Regions from separate parts of the Shewanella sp. SNU WT4 genome, predicted to be linked through region 3. Evidence: riboswitches for the same ligand, from Rfam matches in the RefSeq annotation. Region 3 holds a riboswitch; each other region holds the start of a gene.
The links. Region 3 has a riboswitch for cyclic di-GMP ahead of FJQ87_RS13440 (chitinase N-terminal domain-containing protein). Riboswitches for the same ligand answer to the same signal wherever they lie in the genome.
Positions count from the first base shown of each region.

Region 1 (6,998 bases), 1.3 Mb from region 3:
ACTTTAATAGTAGACATGATGGTTCGCCTCTTTGTTTGCCTAACCCTAAGCTTAGCTTAGGGGTGAGGCGGACCATCTAATTAAGGCCGATAACCATCAAAGGGTTATCGGCCTTTACTCTTAAGCGTTAACTGACTTAGCTGCTACAGCAATTATCTGAGCACAAGCTAGCCAAAGGGCCAACTAGTCTTTCTGAGTTGGCGCTAAGCTCCACTGGGCGCCACTAAAGATATCTTGTGAAATAATCAGTGCTTGCTCTAACCACTCATTAAACACTTGGCATTCAGGCGTTTGTGATTGCTGCGCGCACAGCATTTTATCACCGGCGGGCGGCTGCACTATGCTGATCCCAGCGAGCGGGCGCACAGTGGCAGCTTGCGGCGATTTAAGCACAGTTAACAAGTTCTGCTGCGTATCCCCGAGCAAGGCCAAAATCCGGCGTGGCAACTCATACAAGGCAATCTCGCCCCATTGCTGCGGGCCATTAATACCATCAATCACAATTAACGGCGTGCGCAGTGACGTGGCAAACATCTCAGGGCTAAAATCCGCTTTATTAGCACTAATGACGCCAGTTTGGGTATAGCCGTCGTAATTAGGCCCAAGAAACGGTAAGTGATCACCAAACATCACGATTAACGCTTGTGGGTCTTGCGCTTGCACTGTGGCAATAAAGTCCATGATTTCACGGGTTTTGTAGTACATTTGATTGGCATATTTCACCGCCATCTCATTCGCGCCAGTCGCGCTTATCACCACAGGGCGGCGCTCGTTTAATGGATAATCCAAATGTCCAAAAATAGTGACTATGTAATTTAGCGTCGCTTGGCCATTATCGCGATTAGCCGCCGTTTTATCCCACACTTGATTAAATAACGACACATCGCTCATAAACTCGCGGTTCATGTCATCTTGGCGGAAATCATTAATCGACCAGTATTTATCAAAACCTACGCGATTATAAGCATTAACCCGATTCCAAAAGCCCGCATGATTGGGGTGTGAAGCTATGGTTTGATAGCCAGCATCGGATAAATAGCGCGGCAAGCACGGCACTTCATTGCGCAGCCAACCCTCAAAAAACACCGCATTTTGGGTGACAGGAAACCCGCATAAGGCTTCAAATTCACTATTGGCCGTATAACCACCAAATACCGGCGCTAGCACTGTGCTATTGGCTGTGGCTTGCCATAAATCGCGAAACCTTGGGTCAAACGGGTCTTGATTAAAGCCCACGTTGCCAAGCGCCATAGGATCCCAAAAGGATTCCAGCAATAACACATAAACATTGCGCTTATCGCTAATGCTGGCGGCGGGAGCTAAGGCTTGCGCTGGGAAAATACTGGTTTTAGCGGCTAACACTTGCTCTTGTGTTACTTTCGTTTGACCCCGCGCAATCACGCGACTGCCTTCTACCGTCAAATGCAGCAACAAGCCGCGATCTTTATAGTTACCCGGTTGATCCCACACCCTATCGCCCACATGGACATCAAACCATGCTTGTAAGCTACTGGATTGATTAACATAAAAAAATCCAGCCCCAACCAATAACGCCAGTAGCAACCAAGTGCGCTGCCGCTGCCAAGCAATCGCGACCATCAAGCCGCCAAATGGGATCAGTAGCGCCGCCCATAAGGCCCAGTAACGCCAATCATTAAATAACTGAAACATATTGCCGACGATACTAAAGTCATCAGGCATGATGGGGCTGCCTAAGATCATGAGCTTGAGCGCATTACTGACCTGCAGCACTAAGGTAAAGCTGGTGTACACTATGACCCAAGCTAAAAAATTGCGGCACAATACAAATAATAGCGCCGCGAATACCAGCTGAATAATGGCATCTTTAACCCAAACCCCAGGCCAAACCCCGACATCAAAACTGCTCGCAAGCCCCACTTGAATCAGGCTATACAAGGCCAGTGTATATAGCACCATATATAACCATGGTCGCCATAACGCTAAGCGCTTCTGTAAACGTGTTTTCGGGAAAACTATCCTTGATTGCTGCATATTGCCCTACATCCGAAACTAGCCAAGCTAGGTAACATATTGTGCAATATCATACTCATTTTGAAAGAATTTAATAGCTTAAGTCATTAATCATTCCATAACTTATACCGACTTATTGCAACCTGGCCTATCTCGGTTTTTGCGCCTATGGTTAAACCATCATCTTAACTTGCGCCATTTCTGCTATTTTAGAGGTTAGCGCGCCCAAGATGAATCAGCAAGACCAGCAATGCCATCAAAATCAATTAGTTAAGCAGATGCTTACATTGGCACTGGATTAATTAATCCATATATTGGTCGCCAGCAAAAATTGCTGACACATTGAAAAAGGCAAACCAGTTGAAAGGCTGGGACGCAAAACCACCGGTCTAAGGGGCATTTGTACCTATGATAGCGGCGATGCCATTGGTATCAGACTTGTCGCCTTATGCAGCAAGTCTAGTAATGCGTGTTGCCTTATTGAATTTCTACGCTCAATAAGGAAGATATATGTTTAAAACTCGTTTTTCCCCTCTCGCCTTAGTGATAGCTAGTGCATTGGTGCCGTTAGCGGCGCAGGCCGAAGTCACTATGCAGCAAGCTGCCGAACAAACGTTTAGCGTCATTAAAGCCATGAAACAGCGCGGTGAAGCTAATGATGGCGTGATTGTTGATGGTAACAAACGCTTTATTGTCTATAACGACTATCGTTTTGAACTGCATGATGATAATTACCCTAAATTTCCTTTCCCTTATGGCGGCGAAGAAGCCCTAGCCCCTTATTATGCCGCGTTCCCATTTTTAAATGATAAATGGGACATAGTGATGAATAATAACTACGGTTTTTATTTCATTCATGATGATTTTGGCAGCATGAGTAGCGACACTCAGGGTTGTTTTGTCGAATATTTTCCAGAACCCAGTTTCAGCGAAGATAAGATAATGCGCTTTGAAAAGACTGAGTGTATCAGCGCGCCTATGATTACTGACTTTGCCCTGTCTGGCATATTTGATATTGGTGCCACTGCCACTTGGCAAGGCCATGTGGAAGGTAATCACTATCAGCTGAGTTTAAGTTCACCGTCAACTAAAACGCAAATGTTTAACGCCACCGCCCCTGAGTTCTACCTAGGTAATCTGTCACCAAACACTGATTATCAATTAGCCCTGGAAGCTTGTAATACCACAGGGTGTGTAGCCGTAGAACCGATTACACTCACCACCAAAACCAGTCAAGCGGGTTTTCATGATGGTATTCGCCACTTAAATCACCTTGATGGTGAAATTGCCGCCCATGTGTCCTTGATGCAAAGTCACAGCTTAACCGCCCCCTTTGGCAATGATGAGTTAAATGCGCCGGATGTCGTGATCAACCGTGCTGCCATGCTGCTAGTGACGCCAGAGCTTAACGACATTAACCAGTTATGGGTTGAGGTGTATTTTGAAGGCGAGCTTATCGCGCGCGAAATCATGCAGTCGCCCGCCAATCAGCCCAAAACTGACCAATACGCCGTTGACGGTCGGCCAATGGTCATTTTTGACCATGATGTCTGGAGCTTGCCGCTTCAATGGAATTGGATGACCCCAGGCTTATCCCTTAAGTTTATCGATAATCATGGCCGCAGTTCAGAATTGGCGCAGCACAGTATTACCTTTGGCGGCGCGCCTGAGTTAGTCATCCAAAACATCGACATGGGCATGTTAACTAAGCCACGTGGCCGCAATACCATGGCTAACAATACTGCTGAACATGCCAGTGATTATTTTCAAAAAATCCCAGTATCTAAATTAGTGATGGGCCAATATGCCCCTGCCCATTTTGAAACTGTCACTATGCCTAATGGCAAAGTGTACACTGAACGCAGTGACACTGATGGTGGCTGGCATAGCGGTGATATGCGCGAAGCCATTGGTAAAGCGTTAATTTCAACGGGTATTAATAATGCTAACGTCGGCATTACTACCTCAGGGGGGTATTCACAGGCCTACAATCGCCGTTTTAACCAACTGACAGCGCACACTAATGTCGGCGTTTACACCCATCCAGACAATGGCTCAAACAAAACCGTAGTGCATGGCGGTAGCGGTGGTGGTGGCATTTTAACCTTGGAAGCAACCACAGGTAATGAATGGTCTCATGAAGTGGGACATAACTTTGGCAGAAGCCACTATCCGAGCATGGCCTCAGTGCATGATATGCAAAGCGGTTGGGGCTGGGATCAGGTATTTAACCGCTTTATCGGCAATATCGATTGGCGCGGTGCGCCAGCGATATCAAGTGCGGGCGGCGAAACCTCATTACCATATTTAGAGACATTCCGCTTTTTGCATGACGCCCAAGCCGGTGGTGAAAAGCAAAAAATTGGTTTAGTCAGTAACTTTACCCTTGAACACCCAACTCAAGCACGCCGCACGCAAGCTTGGTTAAATAGTGGCTTTAACCAAACACCTGACGGCAATTATCACTATGCCACATGGGATCAAGCGCAACAAACCTATGTAGAAGCCAACACTACAGCACCAGCACCAGTAAAAACCGGCATACCTGTGACAACCTTAGTGGGTATTTACGATCCTTTAGGTGTAAACCCAAGTCAAATTTATCCCGTGCTTTACGGTAACTACGGCAATGTATTTGATTTAGCGCCAGCCACCGACTTTGAAGCGCCAGCACTGAGCCCAGGTTGGCATCAATACCAAAGCTTAAGCGCTGAGCATTTAGCGATGTCAACGTGGAAAACCATAGTCGACAACGGCAGTCATCAACGTTTATGCCAATTTGCTTTTACTACCACCAACAACACTACAGTCAACTTAGTCGGTCATGTCGAGCCTAACAGCAACACTTGCCACGCCAGTGATGACATGCGTTGGAACTTAGGCGGAACTTGGCAGCAAATGGAATCGAGCGCAGGTGATTATTCACTGCTGTTCCCTTATGGCAAAGGGCAAATTACTTACAGCCCAACCCCTGAGATAGGTGAAGTGAATCTGTGTCAACTGACTGACATTAATAACCCAAGCCATAATGGTGCCGGCTTCGTGCAAGAGGGAAGCTGCGTGCAAATTGCAGGGATAAAGCACAGCAATAACCGAGACTGGAAATATGCGGTGAGGTCTGCTGAACAAGCCAACTACATTCACACTAGTGTCTGTCGTCTTGATGTCACCACTCGCCAAGGTCAGTCAATTTCTTATGACTTAGCATCTACGCGCTTACACGCTAACCAAAGCAATAAGTTCCACATCAACTTGCCGCAGCAAGAACTCAGCAACGTGACGCTAAGCTGCCAAGACGCTGAGGGTGTCACCATCCTAGATAGCTTAACGCCGTCAATAACCACAGGGATTGAAGACTTACCACAAGCTGTGATCATCGGCCAAGAGCATGGCTATCAAGTGCTGGACTCAGCCATAGGTCAAGGCTGGTTTGATCACACACAAGCCATGGACTTAGATAACTTATCTAAGCGCGATAGAAATGTGCTCGCCACCATGAGAGTGCGCGATCAACAACTGCCTTTATGCCGTTTTGATCTTGCCATTAATGGTAAAGTGGAAACTGTGCACGGTTTTGTCGAGCAATTAGTCACAAACGATTACCGTTGTACTGGCGGCGATGACATTAGCCTAGTGCAAGCAGGCAAAGAACAGCGGCTTGAGTCGCCGATTAACCAGTTCCAGTGGTTATCATTGTGGAACCCTGAGCATACTGGTGAGCGCGTACCTGCCAAAAACAGTAATGAAAATCTATGCAGCGTCAAAATTGACAGTTTTTACGGTGCAGGCTTTATCAATGCTGGTAATCAATGCGTGCAAATAAAAGGCATTAAGTGGTCAAACGGCAACGACTGGGTATTTACCAATAACCATAGTCAATACAATTACAGGTAATACTGTGAGCCTAACGCCCTAAGCGATAGCCCCCTCGACTGTTATAATATCTGTCACAGTCCCCCATAAAAAGCAGCCAGCGGATTTATCCGCTGGCTGTTTTTTTGGCTAATTCAGTGAAGCTTAAACAAATATTAACTGCGGTCATTTGAAAATTTACACTTTCACACTTACGCTAATATGCACATACATGTGTAGTTTAAGGAAAAACTATGGAAGCGCTTCTTCGGGGTTTGTCGATAAAAACTCGCCTATTTAGTCTCTTGTCGGTATTGCTCGTCATCATGATTGCTCTTGGCATCTATCAACGCGAATCTGTCGGCACAGTCAATAACATGCTTAATAACATGTTTGAAAATCAGCTCACCCCCATTGCCGCAATCTCTGATGCCAACATGCAAGCCATTTACCACAACCGTGCCTTATACAACTTAGTCATAGAAACTGATGAAGCCAAGATGTACGCTATTGACAAAGAGATGAAAGACTTTGATGCCAAGATGGAAGAAAAGTTAGACGTCTACCGTAAAACCTCAATGTCTGATGAAGAAATTAAATTGCTCAAAGAGTTTGAAGCATCTTGGGGAGTCTATGTAAAATCCGCCGCCGAGGTGGCAGCGGCATCGATAAAAGGTGACAACGCCTTAGCCATGTCCATCATGCAAGGTGCAACCACCGCCGCCTTTGACGCGGCGGATAATTTATTAACCGCCTTAGTAACGCTTAATATGGACTTGGCCAAAGTCGCTTATGTTGATAGTGATGTGCTAGTCGATAACATCACTAACACTCTGATACTAGTGATTGGTGCGGTAGTGGTATTGGTGTTGTTTGCCGGTTGGCAGGTCGCTTTCAGTATTTGCCGACCTTTAGCTGCAATCGTCGCCGACCTAAACGCATTAGCTCAAGGGGACTTGCAATCCAACCCCAAGAATGAAGGTAACGATGAAATTACCAGCATGCAAAAGGCGATGGCGTCAACGCGCGGCCGCTTGCGGGATGTGGTTCAAAATATTAAACAGGCCTCAAATGAACTCGGTCATTGTGGTAATAAATTGGTCGTCGCCGGTGAGCAAGTGATGGCAAGCTCTAAAGAGCAAGCTTCTGCCACC
Region 1 is NZ_CP041151.1:1,757,684-1,764,681, reverse strand. It holds gene FJQ87_RS07925 (IS110 family transposase) at 1-17, opposite strand, end outside; gene FJQ87_RS07920 (LTA synthase family protein) at 184-2,013, opposite strand; cyclic di-GMP riboswitch class I at 2,333-2,420, shown strand; gene FJQ87_RS07915 (M66 family metalloprotease) at 2,503-5,886, shown strand; gene FJQ87_RS07910 (methyl-accepting chemotaxis protein) at 6,099-6,998, shown strand, end outside.
Region 1: linked by a shared signal. The riboswitch ahead of FJQ87_RS07915 (M66 family metalloprotease) and the one ahead of FJQ87_RS13440 (chitinase N-terminal domain-containing protein) in region 3 are both predicted to bind cyclic di-GMP.

Region 2 (6,998 bases), 1.7 Mb from region 3:
CGATGTCGCCAGCGTTAGCAACTTCAACTTCGTGGCGATCCAGACCCATGTAACCTAATACTTGGCCCATTTTACCGTTACGAACTTTACCATCAGCACCAACAATACTTACCTGTTGGTTAGTTTTGATGCTACCACGGTTAATACGGCCGATACCGATAACACCCACGTATGAGTTGTAATCCAGCTGAGAAATCTGCATCTGGAAGGTACCGTCACTGTCAGCATCTGGAGGAGATACGCGATCAATGATAGTTTGGAACAGTGGAGTCATGTCATCGCTAGCAACATCCGGATCCAAAGTCGCGAAACCGTTTAATGCAGAAGCATAAACAATTGGGAAGTCCAACTGCTCATCGGTAGCGCCTAAGTTATCGAACAGGTCGAATACTTGATCGATAACCCAATCAGGACGAGCGCCTGGACGGTCAATCTTGTTGATAACAACGATTGGCTTCAGACCTTGAGCAAAAGCTTTCTGAGTCACGAAGCGAGTTTGTGGCATAGGACCATCAACCGCATCAACCAGCAATAATACTGAATCAACCATCGACATAACACGCTCTACTTCACCACCGAAATCGGCGTGACCAGGAGTGTCAACGATGTTAATACGGTAATCATTCCATTTGATGGCAGTGTTCTTTGCCAGAATCGTGATCCCACGTTCTTTTTCCAGATCGTTGGAGTCCATTACTCGCTCTGTTGCTTCGCCACGAGTCGCCAGAGTACCTGACTGACCCAGCAGCTTATCAACCAAGGTCGTTTTACCATGGTCAACGTGCGCAATGATTGCGATGTTACGTAATTTTTCTAGCACAGATAAAACCTCTTACCATCAAAAACATTAAGGGCATTTGCCACCGCTAAACAGTATAGTGGTTGCAATAAAAAGTGGTACATTCTACTCTACGGGAGCCTTGCCGCACAGGATTATTTTTTGGCCACTCATGGAAACCTTCGCCAGCTCGCTCATCTGCTCCCAAATGCACCCTAATGGTGAAGTTATCTGCTCCTGCCCCAAAATATATCATCGTGCGCACCATATTGGTGCAAACCGAGTCAACCTCGCTCAACAAGAACCACCAAACACAATATAAACAATAACTTAAATAATTGGCACGACTTTCGCTTTATATTGGCTAACCCTGTCGAAAGCCATTTAGGCAGACAATAATAAATTGATTAGTGAGTGCTTTACCCTACCGGAGGCTTAAACAATGTCGTATGAAGCAGTTTTACAACAATTAGCAGAACACGAAGTAAAATTTGTTGATTTACGTTTTACCGATACCAAAGGTAAAGAACAGCACGTGACTATTCCTACCCATCAAGTAGATGCCGACTTTTTTGAAGACGGCAAAATGTTTGATGGTTCATCGATTGCAGGTTGGAAAGGCATCAGTGAATCTGACATGGTGTTAATGCCAGATCCAGACACTTTCTTGTTAGATCCGTTCACCGAAGAAACTACTGCACTGATCCGCTGTGACATTTTAGAGCCAGGCACAATGCAAGGTTACAATCGTGACCCACGCTCTATCGCTAAGAAAGCGGAAGAGTATCTGCGTGCCACCGGCATTGCTGATACCGTATTAGTCGGTCCAGAGCCAGAATTCTTCCTGTTTGACGATGTCCGTTTTGGTACTGACATGTCAGGCTGTTTCGTAAAAATTGATGCCAAAGAAGCGGCATGGAACTCAGGCACTAGCTATGAAGGCGGCAACACTGGCCATCGCCCTATGGTCAAAGGCGGTTACTTCCCAGTAGCACCTGTAGACTCATCACAAGACTTACGTAGCGCTATGTGTTTAGTGCTGGAAGAAATGGGTCAAGTGGTTGAAGCGCATCACCATGAAGTGGCGACTGCAGGTCAAAACGAAATTGCAACTCGCTTTAATACCCTGACTAAAAAAGCCGACGAAATTCAAATTCTTAAGTATGTGGTTCATAACATGGCTCACGCCTATGGTAAGACCGCAACTTTCATGCCTAAGCCAATCGTAGGCGATAACGGTAGCGGCATGCACGTGCACCAGTCACTGTCTAAAGATGGCGTTAACTTATTTGCTGGCGACAAGTACGCAGGGTTAAGTGAATTAGCTCTGTTCTACATTGGCGGTATTATTAAGCACGCTCGCGCCATCAATGCTTTCACTAACCCAAGCACTAACTCTTATAAGCGCTTAGTACCGCATTTTGAAGCGCCTGTGATGTTGGCATACTCTGCCCGTAACCGCAGCGCCTCAATCCGCATTCCGGTAGTACCAAGCCCTAAGGGTCGTCGCATTGAAGCGCGCTTCCCAGATCCACATGCCAACCCATACTTAGGCTTTGCAGCCCTGTTGATGGCAGGACTTGATGGTATTCAAAACAAGATCCATCCAGGCGAAGCTATGGATAAAGACTTGTATGACTTACCACCAGAAGAAGCAGCAGAAATCCCGCAGGTGGCACGTTCACTGGAAGATGCATTAGCGCACTTAGATGCAGACCGTGAGTTCTTAACTCGTGGCGGCGTATTTAGCAATGACTTCATTGATTCGTACATTACCCTGAAAACTGCTGAAGCTGAGCGCGTTGCTCGCACCACGCACCCACTTGAATTCGAAATGTATTACAGCTTGTAATTGGTTGAATTAACACCAAAAAGCCCTGCGATGCAGGGCTTTTTTATCTCACAGAAGTAACACTTAAAAAATCTTAATTACTCAATATTGGCATTTTATCTAAAGCGATTGAGTCGCCATAAAACTCAATATTCTTATTAAAATCAGTTACCACTAAGCTGATAGTCTTACCCTGCTGATTAAGCGTCACTTCAACACTCGCGCTACTATCAATATTTAGCAATTGCCGCTGCATATCATCACGACTAAACACCCGCACACTGTTTATCGTTAATAACACATCACCGCGAGCAACCCCGGCAGTAGTCACTAATTCAGGGCTGGCATGACTGACAAGCATTACATTAGGTAACTGCGCGCCATGAAGCCCATGGATGTATTCAGCCTCTGTTAATTCATCTCGGGCTTGCTGCCATAAAGCGCGTCTTGCATCAGCTAGCTGACCTTCATTGGCCCAGCCCTCGGCTAACGCTTGCTTTTGTAATGCTACATCAGCCAGTTGCACGCGGGAAACATACGCTTGAGCATTTTGCAGGCGCAACGCCTTGGCCTTGGCATCCTCAATGGGGGCAATTGCTGTGGCACTCGGTTGCGGCGCAAGATTGTCGCTAGGTTTAGCGCGATAAGCTTGCATGTGGCCTGCCATATCACCGCTTAGCCCAGCTTTGACCATGCGCAGTAACCATTCAATTTCTTGCTGCTGCATAGCCACTTCTTGCTGCAGGCGCGCAATCTCAATAGCATCAACACTTTGCTCGGCAAGAATCGATGGCGCTGGCATAGACGCCGCTAACTTAGCATCCATTAACTCGGCGCCGACCAAGCCCAAACCTAAGCTTAAGCTTATGGCGATTGGATATCCGACTATATGAGTGAACTTCATAGCGACCACCACCAATTCAACATAAAACCCACAGCACGTTAACATCAAGTTTGACCAAAATAAAGCGTCATATTCATAACATGTTTTACTAAAACAACAGCTTATAAAGCAGATTAAAAACAGAGTGCAGAACATTAGCGACTTAAATATGCGCAAGGCTTAGCCCGCATGAATACTTAACTCTCGGCCACAAAAAAGCCGCCCGAGGGCGGCTTTAATTAACAGCAGTATTTATTGATAGTTAGACTCGCGGGATTAACGCGCGTCCCAAGCATCCATCCAATAAGCACTGGCACCTGGCGCGTAAGCAGCGCTTGCACACCAAGCGGTATATGGCCAAGGCTTACACTGGTAAATATTGCCATCGCTACCTGTAACCATGTCACCAGCGGCATACTGGGTACCAGCCACATAAGCTGGATAATCACCCGGTGGCAAAGGCTCGCTTTCTTTCAGCATCAGCGTAAAGGCTTGCTTAGACTCGTTACCATCAGTATCAGTTGCCGCCAATTGCAGGCGATACTCACCAGCAATAACTTGTGCTAAAGACAGATTTACCGTTTGCTCTGCTGCAATTTGCGCGGCGAAATCGCCACCGTTAACTATCATTCCGCCAGTATCGGTCACTTTCATAGTAACCATAGCGCTGCGGTTAGTTTTAACAGTCACCGCTAAATCCACGGCGCCATCTTTGATGTGATACTCAGCAGCGATACCGCTAAGTGAAACGCTTAACTTTGGCAGTTCAGGCGATACACCGCCGTCACAATCGCTATCGCCAGCAACGCGCCACACGCCCCACTCACCTGTGCTACCAGGCTCATCACCTTGGGTCCACCAGCCAGCGCTCCAGCTCTTACCCTGATGGCTAACCACTTCATCAGCTAAATAGACTTTATCCGCCTGCCAGGCATTACCACACACCAGCGAGTCATCAGTCACGCGCACTTGACGCGAGGCTGTCACTTGTTGACCAGCATTGTCTGTCACTGAGTAAGTTAAGCTGTAGCGGCCGACAGTATTCACATCCACTTTGCCAGAAACCTGAATTTGAGCAGTAAGATCACCATCTTCCGCATCAAATGCCGTCACATCAGCTAAGGGATCAAATGCGGCGCCTAATGGCACGACGCGATTATCTAATCCACTAAAGACAGGCTTCACGCTATAAACTTCAATTTTGCGGGCATCAACAGTTTCGTTGTCATCATTATCACTGACGCGATAAGTCAGTACATATTCACCTAAGGTGTTGGTATCAACTTGGCCTTCAATCACAATGCGCGAGGTTAAATCACCATTTTCGGTATCCATAGCAGTCACGCCTGCCATAGGATCAAATGTTGTGGCATGCAGCACGCGCGCATGACCTAAGCCTGTGAATACTGGCTTACCCGCTTCTGGTACTGGCGGCACTTGGCTGTGTACAAATGGGCCATAAGCCTTAATGAAGGACTCATTGTATTCATTACCAGCCGCATCACGCCCCATATCCCAGTTAACAGACCAAGTCATAACACCACGCAGCGGCTGACCTTGGTTTTTCAAGGCTTCAAAAGCGCTGTATAAATGCTGTGGATTTTTAACATAGCCAGTGGCCGCGGCATCGTTGCTGGTTGGGATACCAAACACTAACTTGTCGTGAGGGATCTTATAAAAACTGCGACTGCCGTTAATTAATGAATCCGCAATGTAGTAGATAAACTCTTGCTTGAGTTCATCGTTGTTTTGAGCAACCCAACCTACCCCATCAATCCAGATACCATCGCCACCTTGGTTATAAAACTGCGGGTTGATCCAGTCGTAGTAGCCTTCTAAACGCTCTAAATAAGGAACGTATTTGCCACCCGTTGTCAGGTATGGGAATTCTGGAGCCATGGTAATTAAGAAGTTTTTACCTTGAGCGCGGTAGTGCTCTTTCACCATGATTAACGCCGCTGGGATAACCGTCTGGTTATCAGCAGCAGTCACCGCGGCTTGCTCTAAATCTATATCTAAACCATCAAAACCGTAGATATCGGTAAGACGAATCAGTTCATCAGCAAAGGCTTGTTCATCACCGATTTTTAATTCGATATGGGCATCGGCGCCACCTAAGGCTAATAATACGGCGCGGCCTTGACGGTTTAATTCGGCAATTTCAGCAATAAATTCTGCTTCTGATAAACCCACTTGCGGGTCTAAACGAAAGGTAGGAATACGACCTTCAGCTGTGTCATAGACCTTCATAAAAGAGATGTCGACGACGTTATACATAGGGTTAACGTCGCTTAGTTTAACGCATGGCGCTACGCCACCTTTGTAACCGCTGCCATCACACCAGTTATGCCAGTAGCCTACGACGACACCGGCTTCAGGGTTTACCATTTGCGCCTGTAGCGGCTGAGCTAGCCCAGTCAGAGCCAAGACTAACGCACTCAGTGTTAATTTCTTTATCATCATTATTTCCCGTTTCAAATAGAAACAGGTAACGCGAGTTTTTGCACTCGAACACTACCTGTGGAAGCCCCGCTATCTTATGGTTTCACCACTTAGACCGGAGGTTTTGCGTCATGCGCTTTCACGCATTTTGCCTTTATCGCAAGCAGCTTCATGACAAGATGAATCAGCCTTTACAATAACTTGAGCCGCAACAAGCTTGGCTCTAAGTAGTTATGATTGTCACCTTTAATCTTAAAATAAGCTTAAAACCATGCTTAAATATGATTAATAGCATAATTCGCACTCAAATCATTTACTTATAAAAGCAAATAACCCACATCTACCGAACCTTTCGCTCGCTAACTTCATGCTAAAACAACAACTAATCGCCACTATCTACTGGTTTAGGCCGACTAACGCTTAAGCGCTAACCATGCTTGAATATTGAAATAAATTTAGGCTTTAAAACACTCAATCCACTGAAGCAGATTGAGTCGCCATCCCACAACTGATAATGTTTATTAAGATGTTATAAACGTAAACATTATCGCCATCAATCATTATCACCTATGGTGTATATTCAATCACACGGATACGCAGATTAAGGATTGCTCGTGACCTCACTCAATCAAAGTGTTTCTCTTGATGGTACCGATGTTGAAAGTAAACGCGCCGAGATTAAGCGCTATTTCAACCATACTTGGCAGCAATATCAGCAGTTATTCGACCTTATCAATACCGATGACGCCTATTTTCTTAAGGCTGAACCGTTACGTCATCCGTTGATTTTTTATTTTGGCCATACCGCCACTTTTTATATCAACAAACTTAAACTGGCTCGCCTCATTGATGAGCGTATCAACCCTGAATTTGAGTCTATGTTTGCCATAGGCGTGGATGAAATGAGCTGGGATGATGTCAACAGTCAGCACTATGCCTGGCCAAGCGTCTGTCAAGTGCGGCGCTATCGCGATGAAGTGAGCGCTTGTGTCAATCAAGTCATAGATAACCTAGCGCTGAGCTTACCTATTACGGCGCAATCGCCGGCTTGGCTCATATTAATG
Region 2 is NZ_CP041151.1:675,759-682,756, reverse strand. It holds gene typA (translational GTPase TypA) at 1-820, opposite strand, end outside; gene glnA (glutamate--ammonia ligase) at 1,221-2,630, shown strand; gene FJQ87_RS03055 (hypothetical protein) at 2,704-3,513, opposite strand; gene FJQ87_RS03050 (immunoglobulin-like domain-containing protein) at 3,769-5,955, opposite strand; cyclic di-GMP riboswitch class I at 6,012-6,097, opposite strand; gene ovoA (5-histidylcysteine sulfoxide synthase) at 6,549-6,998, shown strand, end outside.
Region 2: linked by a shared signal. The riboswitch ahead of FJQ87_RS03050 (immunoglobulin-like domain-containing protein) and the one ahead of FJQ87_RS13440 (chitinase N-terminal domain-containing protein) in region 3 are both predicted to bind cyclic di-GMP.

Region 3 (6,998 bases):
CCCAACGAGGCCGATGAAAAAGAGAGCGGTAAATGGGCCGATGCATCCTATTTTACGCGGCAACGCTTGCAGGCTCACATGTCGCGAGTGATCTCAGTGTGTGATAGAGAAGCGGATATCATGCATTATTTATCGGATAAACAATCACATAGTGAACGGTTTGTGGTGCGGGCAAAACATGCAAGAAACCTAGTAGAATACGAGGCTAAGCTGTTTGAGCACATGGATAGTCATCCCGTTACCGGCGGATACACCATCGCCATCCCACAAAAAGGCATAAAGGAAGCCAGTGGGAAAAGCAAGAATCGTCCCTCGCGAACAGCCAAACTCACCCTCAAAGCCAGTGCGGTTAACATCAAACATAATCGTCAGCAGCATGCGATTAATGTGGTGTACGCACAAGAGCTCAATCCTCCCCAAGGTGAAGATGGACTATCTTGGATGCTACTGACCAGTGAGCCGATTGACACGTTGGCGCAGCAACTTCATGTGATTGATATTTATACCACTAGATGGCGCATTGAGGACTTTCATAAGGCGTGGAAAACCGGCGCGGGGGTTGAAAGGTTACGCATGACATCGCCAGACAACCTTGAGCGAGCGGCCTCGATACTTTGCTTTATTGGTGTGCGGCTACTGCAACTTCGGGAAGTGATGAGCCTGCCAATTTATCTGAGAAAAAGAGGGCAAATCGAAGCAGCGCAAAGCATGGAAAATCAAAGCTGCAGCAATGTCTTAGAGAATGATGAATGGCGAGTACTGATGCAGCTCTACAAGCCAAGGGGACATAAAGGCAAAGAAGCCCCAAATATGAAGTGGGCTTATCAATCCTTGGCCAAACTAGGAGGCTTTAATGATAGCAAGCGCACGGGAATGGCCAGCTGGTCCACGATTTGGGAGGGATGGGATGATCTTCAGGCTCAGGTAAAGGGGTATCGCTTAGCCAAAGCCCTATTTGAAGCCGGAGAAACGCTATGAGATCTGATCAAGAGACAGCCATAGGTTTGTTGACCGTCATCAACAATATTAATTCGCGAACCGCCAAGCCCTCGCAATGAAGGATCACCACCGCCTCCTCCTTTACGATTAATATTAAATCCTGGAATAGTCTTTAAAAAGCCGGCACCATCATAAGAAGGCAGTGGTAACCGCGGTTTTTTAGGATCAGTTGTCACGGTTAACGGATGGCGCATTAATTCACCTTTGACAACAATACGCTCATCACAGCCACCAAGTTTATTGCAGCCTATCTCTTCAGCAAACGAGGTCGTAGATATTCCAGCCAACACACCGGCAACAATATTGCTCAACATTTGCTTATTCATTTTTATCCTTAATGTAGAGACAATATTTCTCATAATTCTTTACCTAGACGCGGTTGTATTAATATTCCCGCATTCTATAGAGGGTGTTAATAAATGAGAAATTGAATATAATTAAGTGCGACAATAAGCATATTTCGACGATATCAAGATATTTAATTCTGAATTTATATAATAACGGCGTAAATCGAGAGTAGCATCGGTGTTGTTGTCAAAATCAAAGACGAAAGGTTCATTTATTTAGGCAACAACGCAGTTATTATTTAGTAAGGTATTTTAAGAAAAATTCTCAAAGCACCTAATCGACTAAACCAATTAATTGTTTGTAAAAAAGGCTTGATGAATTTCATCAAGCCTTTTTCGGAAAATATCAATCTAGACTACTTAGAAGAAATACCTAAATCAATCCATACGCTAGCTTTGCTAGGCTCTTCGCCTTTAGTCCACCACTTAGCCTGATACTTACGGCCTTTATGAGTGGTAATATCGTTGCCGTTATAAGCTACGCCTGCGTCCCAATCAAGCTGAACATTACTTACTAATAACCACTGTTCAGTAGTGCGTGAAGGCGCGTTACCTTGAGTCCAATACTTAGCTTTCCACAGCAAATCGTTATGGCTTACTGTTTCGCCACCATGATAAACAGTTGATGCGTTCCATTGCGGGTAATCACCAGCATCAGGATCAGTTGTGCCACCATCATCAACCACCGTCACAGTCACCGCTGTCGCAGCTTCTGCGCTTAGAGTTTCATCAGAAACTTTAACTGATACTGAAAATAACTTTTCTTTTTCAATAACTGGCGCAGTAATAGTAAGGGCGTCAGTGCCTTGACCTATCACTTTAAAACTAGTAGGGACTGTCCAATTATAAGTTAACTTGTCACCATCAGGATCGATAGCTTTAGCTTGTAAAGTAACCGTCTTACCACTTTCAACGCTAACGGTTTCAACCATAGTAACCTGTGGTGCTTGGTTAACGGCTGGCGCCTTGTTCGTGATAGTCATGGTATCAACAGCAGTTAAACCTTCAATGTCCTTAACAGTAAGGCTAAAGGTGTAAACTGTATCAAATTCAACCTCTGGAACTTCAACTATTAACACTGCCGAATCAGAGTTATTAACATCAAGAGTTATGCCGTTAATTTGCTTCCATTGATAGGTTAACTCGTCACCTTCTGGATCACGAGATTTTGAACCATCAATTTCAACAGTGACTTCGCCCTTAACCGTTAGATCTTCACCGGCATTAGCAATAGGCGCTTTGTTTGCCGGTGGGGCGATACCTTCACCGTGGCCTAAGCCTTCATGCATAGCATTAAGTAAGTCGCCGTTGTCTCCGTCAATTTCCCATGAGAAAATTCCGCCTAAGTCGTGCTTAAGAACATATTGACCTTTAGCAATAACTGACTGAGGATTATCATAAGTAATCAAGTCACCTGTTGATTTTTTAAATAGGTAAGGTGCTTCTGCTACTTCGTCATAGCCTTTTTCCCACTCTGAATCCATATGGTTATTAACGATATCACGATAATCTAATACACCATCTTCCCAAGTCCCCTTGATCTTACCTGTTGCAGTACCAGTAAAAGGGTTGCCATCTTTATAGTCATGTACTCCAGTCCAGCCACGACCATATTTGGCAACACCTAGCACTAACTTTTCAGAGTCAACGCCTTGGTTAAGTAATATTTGAGTGCCTTTATCAGCAGTGTATTTCGTGGTTTCCCAGTGACCATCATATAAAGCGGTTTGATGTCCTAAGTTAGTATTTTGCCAAGCACCGTTAAAGTCATAGCCCATCATAAAGATGTAATCCATGTACTGTTGAGCTTCGCCATAATCAACCACGGCAAGCTTATCGTAACCCACGTTAATAGCAGAAGTCAGTTGATACTTACGACCAGTTTCCTTAGATAACTGATCAAGCATTGCACGCAATTCTTTCATCAAAATAACGTAGGTTGCACCATCTTCAGGCTTACCTAAATGTATGTTTTCACCACCACCACCGGGAAATTCCCAGTCGATATCTAAACCATCGAAGAATTTCCAAGTTTTCAAAAACTCTTTAGCAGAATTAACGAAAACATCACGCTTTGTTTTGTCATCAAATTGGAAGAATGGATCTGATAATGTCCATCCACCGATAGAGGGCAGGATAACTAAGTCTGGTTGCGCTTGCTTAAGCGCCATTAACTGACCAAAGTTACCTTTATAAGGGTCGTTATAGTTCATAACTCCCCCCTGTGTCAGGATTGTTGTCACCCTTAAATAATCATTATTTTTAAAGACAGGGTGCGGCAAAAGAGAACGATATGGCTCGGTATTCACCAGAACGTAAAGAGGCGATCCTTAAAAAATTATTACCGCCTCACAATTTAACGGTCGCAGAGGTTGCTCGGGAAGAAGGCATTGCGGTGCAAACCTTGTATCATTGGCGAGATATTGTCAGAAAAGAAGGTCGCCCCGTGCCAGGTAAAACATTAACAACTGATGACTGGTCAGCTGAAGCTAAGTTTGCGGTACTCATTGAAACAGCCCCGCTATCGGAAGCCGAGTTAAGTCAGTATTGCCGTGAAAAAGGCTTGTTCCGCGAACAAGTACAGCAGTGGAAACAGGATTGTTTAGCTGGTTTTCAAACCTCAGAAGTACAAACCAAAACCATTAAACAGCAGGCCAAGGCTGACAGAGCCGAAATCAAATCATTGCAACGAGAATTGCGCTACAAGGAGAAAGCGCTGGCTGAAGCTGCTGCGTTACTGGTGCTCAGAAAAAAGCTCAATGCGCTCTGGGGGGACGACAGCGAGGAGAGCTAACTCCCTTGCCTGAGCGCATAGAATTGATTGCCTTAATTCAAGAGGCGTATACCAATGGTGCTCGCCTTTACAAGGCTTGTGCTGAAACTGGACTCAGTAAACGCACTTATCGACGTTGGTATCGAGCAGGCCAAGTGCAAGCCGATTTAAGACCAATAGCGGCTCGACCAGAACCGACAAATAAACTCGAAGCACATGAGCGACAACAGATATTAAGTGTGTGTAATCAAGAGGAATATGCCAGCTTACCACCGTCGCAAATTGTGCCGACATTATTAGATAGCGGAATTTATATCGCCTCAGAATCAAGCTTTTACAGAGTGTTAAATGCTCATGGTCAACTTAACCATCGTGGTCGCACTCAGGCTGCTGTTAATCGAAGTAAACCGTTAAGTTATCGGGCTGATGGGCCCAATCAAGTGTGGTCGTGGGACATCACTTATTTGGCTTCAACCGTCAAAGGCCAGTTTTATTATCTGTACATGTTTGAAGATATTTACAGTAGAAAAATAGTGGGTTACGAAGTTCACGAACAAGAATGCGGTGAGTACGCCGCCGCGCTAATCCAACGCTGCATGTTACGCGAGCAATGTTTTAATACGCCATTAGTGCTGCACTCTGATAATGGGGCGCCGATGAAGTCACTGGCCATGAAAGCCAAGCTAGAAGAACTCGGTATTACGGCATCATTAAGTCGGCCGCGGGTGAGTAACGACAACCCCTTTTCAGAGTCGTTATTTAAAACCTTAAAATACCGACCACAGTGGCCAAAATCGGGTTTTAGCAGTTTAGCTGGCGCAAGAGAATGGGTTGAGAAGTTTGTGAAGTGGTACAACGATGAGCATAAACACAGCCAGCTCAATTTTGTCTCACCAGGACAACGTCATGCTCAGCTAGATAACGCGATTTTAGCCAAGCGTAAGGAAGTGCTTGAAGCGGCAAAGGCAAGAAGACCGACTCGCTGGTCTAAAGACGTGAGAAATTGTGAGGCGGTTGGAGCCGTGACCCTAAACCCAGATAAAGCACCAATAGAAGGCGTAATAAATGCAGCTTAATATTTAAGCAAAGAGTGACAACTATCTTGAAAAACACCGACTCCCTCTTGTGGCTTTTGAATAGCAGCCCAAGGATCATGAATGGCTAGCTCAAAATTAGCGCGACCTTCACATGCTTTTTGCAAGGCTTGAAAGCTACCTTCAATACTTTTAAGGCTGTCATTAATGCCATCACCACCACACATAGGGGTAAAGCCATATAACAGGTGGGTTAGGTTTTTAGAAGGCATCTTATCAACTGGGAATTGGCGACCGTACACCCCCCACTCAACAAAATACGACCCAACAACCTTGTCAGTTTTATTAACGTATGGGCGGTTATTTTCAAGCATCTTAGTTTCAAGAGGCGCTAAATGGCTACCGTCAGTATCAGCAACGATAATTTCTTTAGTTTGGCTATAAGAGCAACCTTCATCATTACACAAGGCCACACGCATTTGATAGCGACCACCTTTTTTTACATCAAATGTAGCCTCACCTGCTGCGACAGAAATTCCTTTCCAAACTTCCTCACCGTCTAAGTACACCTTAGCAGTGTCACCGAGTTCACCATTCCATAAGTTCCAATTAACGGTAACTTTAGCAGCATCTTTAACCGTAACAAGTTTGTTGTAGGCGCTGGTTGATTGGTCGATATCGATGATTGCAAATTTTGTTTCACCCCAACCTAAAGTTGGCGTACCAGGCAGAGCCGCAAATGTATTTGCTGATAGCATAGAAGCAACAAAAATCGCTGCGGTGGATAGTTTAGTTTTCAAAGAATATTCCTTATTAGACAATGCAAATAAGGCAAACAAAGTGCGTAAGCAAGCAAATTAAATTGCTATGATTTTGGCGTCCCCGCTATCTTAGGTTTCCCCTTAGACCGGAAGCTTTGCGTCCCAGCCTTTCGACTGGTTTGCCTTTTTCTATAAAATCAGACATTAACGTAAGATTTGTAGCTATAGTAACATACTGTAACAGTAATATGAGAGCTTGATTTTTTTGGGAAAACAATAAATCGTGACCTACACCACAATAATAAATGACTCTCGATTTCCCAGCCCTACGTTACTAAAAATTAGGCTTTTTATCACATTGCCTGCCAATGAATCTGTTACAATTTATTTAGAGAAAATGCGTCATAATAAAGTACTGGTATTTTCATTGAATCACTTTTGGAATTGAGGAACTTTTATTGTAATTAGGCGAGATTGGTGTAACGGCTTATGAAGAACATCTCATAATTAGTTTACTGTGATTCCGATAAGTCATGGAGGCTCATTAGCCTAAAAGAAATAACAAAAGGGCTAGTCACTTAGTGACTAGCCCTTAATAAAAATAGCCGTTATGACAAACCAACCTGTATCACATCACTTAGCCTTGCTGGCGCTCTAGCGCTTCACAGGCTGCAGCGGTAAATACCACGTCAGTTGAGCTATTCAAGGCGGTTTCTGCCGCATCTTGAATAACACCTATGATAAAGCCTACAGCAACTACTTGCATGGCTACATCATTACTAATACCAAATAAGCTACAAGCTAATGGGATAAGTAGCAGCGAGCCACCCGCCACACCTGATGCGCCGCACGCCGATACTGCCGCGACCACACTTAATAACAGCGCAGTAAAGATATCAACTTGAATACCTAAGGTGTGCACTGCCGCTAAGGTCAGCACAGTAATAGTAATCGCCGCGCCGCCCATGTTAATGGTGGCACCTAATGGAATAGAGACTGAGTAAGTATCTTCATGCAGCTTAAGCTTGGAGCAAAGTGCCATGTTCACTGGAATGTTGGCCGCACTTGAGCGGGTAAAGAAGGC
Region 3 is NZ_CP041151.1:3,012,029-3,019,026, forward strand. It holds gene FJQ87_RS13420 (IS4 family transposase) at 1-978, shown strand, start outside; gene FJQ87_RS13425 (TonB-dependent receptor plug domain-containing protein) at 921-1,358, opposite strand; partial or broken gene FJQ87_RS13430 (glycosyl hydrolase family 18 protein) at 1,703-3,565, opposite strand; one part of gene FJQ87_RS13435 (IS3 family transposase) at 3,640-4,102, shown strand; one part of gene FJQ87_RS13435 (IS3 family transposase) at 4,102-5,195, shown strand; partial or broken gene FJQ87_RS13440 (chitinase N-terminal domain-containing protein) at 5,198-5,911, opposite strand; cyclic di-GMP riboswitch class I at 6,026-6,108, opposite strand; gene sstT (serine/threonine transporter SstT) at 6,552-6,998, opposite strand, start outside.